2 regions of the Streptomyces sp. NBC_01571 genome follow, and region 2 is predicted to be linked to the other one. Evidence: riboswitches for the same ligand, from Rfam matches in the RefSeq annotation. Region 2 holds a riboswitch; the other holds the start of a gene.
What was found. A riboswitch is a leader RNA that binds a small molecule or an ion and turns the genes downstream of it on or off. The one in region 2 is predicted to bind cyclic di-AMP.
Positions count from the first base shown of each region.

Region 1: linked by a shared signal. The riboswitch ahead of OHB41_RS27160 (LysM peptidoglycan-binding domain-containing protein) and the one ahead of OHB41_RS20160 (transglycosylase family protein) in region 2 are both predicted to bind cyclic di-AMP.

Region 1 covers NZ_JAPEPZ010000001.1:6,007,542-6,009,732, reverse strand. Annotated here, with positions in the region: gene OHB41_RS27165 (CocE/NonD family hydrolase) at 1-43, shown strand, start outside; cyclic di-AMP (ydaO/yuaA leader) riboswitch at 651-759, shown strand; gene OHB41_RS27160 (LysM peptidoglycan-binding domain-containing protein) at 782-1,549, shown strand; gene OHB41_RS27155 (HAD family hydrolase) at 1,656-2,191, opposite strand, start outside.
Region 2 covers NZ_JAPEPZ010000001.1:4,515,413-4,517,603, reverse strand. Annotated here, with positions in the region: gene OHB41_RS20165 (LysM peptidoglycan-binding domain-containing protein) at 1-521, shown strand, start outside; cyclic di-AMP (ydaO/yuaA leader) riboswitch at 705-868, shown strand; gene OHB41_RS20160 (transglycosylase family protein) at 873-1,565, shown strand; gene eno (phosphopyruvate hydratase) at 1,913-2,191, shown strand, end outside.

The DNA.
Region 1 (2,191 bases), 1.5 Mb from region 2:
CGGCGCCATCGGCGATCCCGCGGAGCGGAGCGCGGACCGCTGAATTCCTGACGAACCCCGGCAGGGACGCCCGCCCGCTTCCACGGGTGGCCGGGAGACGGTCGCCCGCCTCGGCAGCACCGGGGCGGAAGCGGTGGTCGGGATCAACAGGCCATACACAGAGCCTGAGTTCGACCTTCATCCCGACATGAAGCGGCACGAATTTCCCGAACACCGTCTCCACAGGCTCCACTTCAGGCCCGACGGGGACCGGCTCCCCCACGGGGACCCCGCCACGGACCCGTCCCTACGAGCGGTGCGCCCGGCTCCGATCGGGGACTCAGCGGCCTCTTATCCGCGCCTTATATGCCCGACTTGCCTTCATTGCCGCTTTATTCCTGCGGCATGGAGTGAGTTGGGTCACGCCCGAAGGTCATCTACTCCGCAGCCCCGCCGAGCGACTACCCGTTTGCATAAGCCAAGTTGAGCGAAGCATTCCGGATTAATCGGGCAATTCATCTGCCCTTATGTCCTGGTGAAAACGATCTACACCGCGACATCAAGGCTTGTTCCGGACATGTGCTCTCGCATACCTTCACGTCACTCCGGACGGATCGCCCAATCCTGCCGCCGACCGGAAACCCACACCCGACCACACACGCACGGCAGGAGCGGGGGACCCAGGTAAGCCGCCGATCCGAAGTCCGGAACGGCTAGGGGTGAAGTCGCACTCAGCGTGCGGCCGGGCAGCTCCCGCCCGAACCCGACAGCTCACCTCGCAGGCGCCGGAGAGGAACACGTCATGGCCGCAGCAGGTAGACACTGCCACCCGAAGACCCGCAGCACCCTCGTCCGCGGCATTCTCGCTGCGGGCACGGGCGCGGCGGTACTCGCCCTCCCGCTCCTGGGCGCCACCTGCGCACAGGCCGCCACGGGCGCCTCCGACGTCAAGCTCGTCACGTACAAGGTGGTCACGGGCGACACCCTGGCCAAGATCGCGCGGAAGTACCCCTCCAGCGGCGGCTGGAAGAAGCTCTACGAGGCCAACAGCGCGGTCATCGGCCCCAACCCGTCGGCGCTCCGTCCGGGCCTCACCCTGACGGTCGGGACGCAAACCGTCCAGAACATCGCAAAGTCGACAAAGGTCACGGAAGCGGTCGCCAAGACCACGACGGTCAAGACCACGGCCGCCAAGACCACGGCCGCCAAGACCACGGCCGCCAAGACCACGGCCGCCGCGAAGACGTACACGAATGACCTCGACGGCTGGATCAAGCAGTCGCTGGACATCATGGCCAAGAACGGAATCCCGGGCACGTACAACGGCATCCACCGCAACGTCATGCGGGAGTCCTCCGGAAACCCCAAGGCCATCAACAACTGGGACTCCAACGCCGCCGCCGGTATCCCCTCCAAGGGCCTGCTCCAGGTCATCGACCCCACGTTCAAGGCCTACCACGTGGCCGGCACGTCGTGGGACTCCTACGACCCGGTCGCGAACATCACCGCCGCCTGCAACTACGCGGCGGCGAAGTACGGCTCCATCGACAACGTCAACGGCGCCTACTGACCGGACGCCACGCAACCGGGGCGCCGGACCGGACATCCGGCGCCCCCGGAAGCCAGGACCCCGGGAAACCGGGCCCACGGCAAACCGAGGCCCCGGGAAATCGGGGCTACGGAGCGGAGAGCGGGAACAACCGCTCCAGTACCACCGCGATCCCGTCGTCCTCGTTCGACAGCGTCACCTCGTCGGCCACCGCCTTGAGCTCTGGGTGGGCGTTGGCCATGGCGACCCCGTGGGCGGCCCAGTCGAACATGGGGATGTCGTTGGGCATGTCACCGAAGGCGACGGTGGCTTCGGAGGCCAGCCCGAGATGGGCGGCGGCGAGAGCCAGCCCCGTCGCCTTGGTCACCCCGCATGGCTGGAGTTCGACCGTGCCGGGCCCCGACATGGTGACGGTGGCCAGAGAACCCACCACCCCCCTGGCCGCCGCGGCCAACTCGTCGTCGGACAGCAGCGGGTGGCGCAGCAGCACCTTGCTGATCGGCTCCGTCCAGAGGTCGTCACGGCGTCCGACCCGTACCGCGGGAAGCGTCGGGTGCGGCATCACATAGCCGGGTTCGATGAGTGTCAGTCCGTCCGCGCCGTCCTGGTCCACCGCCGCGTACAGCAGCCCGACCTCCGCCTCGATCTTGCCGAGCGCCGTCT
Region 2 (2,191 bases):
GCGCCTCTCCGTCCGACTCCTCCCGGTCCGATTCGTCCTCGACCGATTCGTCCTCGGACGAGACCGGGAACAGAACGAAATCGGACGCGCCCTCGGACGAGGAGTCCGGCAGCGCGCGGGAGGCGGACAGCGAGGGCGCGAGGTCGACGAAGGGTGGCGAATCGGGCAACTCGGGCCAGGGCGGCGACGCTTCGGCGGCCTCCGAGGGTGCGACGACCGGCGCCGGGCGCCACCGCGGCGGCAGTGCCGCAGAGAACTCCACCGACGACACGGCGGACGGCCGCGGCGACGACTCCTCCGGTCGGCACGCCTCGCGCGACTCCGGCGTCGCCCGCGGCGTCGTCGACGGCTCGTACGTCGTCCGCACCGGAGACAGCCTCTCGACCATCGCCGACGCCCTTGACCTCGAAGGCGGATGGGGCGGGCTCTACGCCGGGAACGAGAAGACGGTCGGCGACGACCCGGACCTCATTCTCCCCGGTCAGAGCCTTGCAGTTGATGCCGAATCGGGCGAAAAGTAGCGGGAGTTCACGTCATGGTTCGCTGGGTAATGTCCGGTTTGGCGCAAGTGAGAGATGGATCTCAAAGGCCCTGATCGTCTTTGAAATTCGGTCGATCGACTGCTTACGGTCATCACCGCTCGCCACAGCGGGCCCCGACGGTCGCAACGCCGAATCCTGCCAGCGGCCGTACGGGAACAGTCGACGCGTCAAGCGCCGTAGGCAGGAGCGGGGGACCCAAGGTAAGCGCCGCGCCCGGTAGTTGACCGGGAGCGGCTTGGGGTGAAGACGTGCGCCGAGAGCGCACGGCCGGGCACTCACCCGCCCGAACCCGACAGCTCACCTCGCAGGCGTCGGTGAGGGGATCACTCGATGCTGTTTTCCAGCAAGGGCAAGCACCGCCGTCCGTCCAAGGCCACTCGTGTCGCCACGCTCGCCGGTGTCACCGGCGTCGCCATCGCCGCTCCGCTGATGGCCGCCGGCAGCGCCTCCGCCGCCACCGCCTCCGAGTGGGACTCCGTCGCCCAGTGCGAGTCCGGCGGCAACTGGTCGATCAACACCGGCAACGGTTACTACGGCGGCCTGCAGTTCTCGGCCTCCACCTGGGCCGCGTACGGCGGCACCGCCTACGCCTCCACCGCCGACAAGGCGTCCAAGTCCCAGCAGATCACCATCGGCGAGAAGGTCCTCGCCGCACAGGGCAAGGGTGCCTGGCCGACCTGCGGCACGGGCCTGTCCGGCGCCGCGTACACCGGTGGCACGACCGCCCCCGCCAAGCCGTCCACGTCCAGCGGCACGCAGAGCACCGAGAGCCGGTCGACGGACACCGCGGCCTCCCGTTCGTCCGAGCGCCCGGCGGCCCAGAAGAAGACCGTCTCGACGCCGACCGGCAAGAAGGTCAAGAAGGGCGACGGCGAGTACAAGGTCGTCAAGGGCGACACTCTCAGCTCGATCGCCGAGAAGAAGAAGGTCAAGGGCGGCTGGCAGCAGCTGTTCAAGCTGAACAAGGACATCGTCGACGACGCGGACTTCATCTACCCGGGTCAGCAGCTCCACCTCAGCTGAGACGACGGTCCTCCCGGACGACGGGCCGATCGGTCGACGGTCCGCCCGGACGAGAGGCCTCCCGGATGAGAGGCCTCTCGCAGGAAGGGTCTCCACGCCGGAGACCCGATGAGGGTCCACCCCCGTCCCCACGGGCTCCCCGCTCCGGTGCGTCTTCCCCCGTACGCACCGGAGCGGGGCTTTTTGTTTCGAAGGGGAACAATATTTACCCTCAGTTCTGCTCAAGGGGTGGTCGAGCGGCTGGCCGATCGCCCCGAGCCGGTTAGGCTCATCCCGCGGAGCCGAACGCGGCACCGTGCAGTGCGGGCCCCGCGGGCCCGCGTACCCGCGTCACATCCCAGAAGGAGATGCTCGTGCCGTCCATCGACGTCGTCGTAGCCCGGGAAATCCTGGACTCCCGAGGCAACCCCACGGTCGAGGTCGAGGTCGGCCTCGACGACGGCAGCACGGGTCGTGCCGCCGTTCCGTCCGGCGCCTCCACGGGGGCCTTCGAGGCCATCGAGCTCCGTGACGGTGACCCCAACCGTTACCAGGGCAAGGGTGTCGAGAAGGCCGTCCTCGCCGTCATCGAGCAGATCGGCCCGGAGCTCGTCGGCTACGACGCCACCGAGCAGCGTCTGATCGAC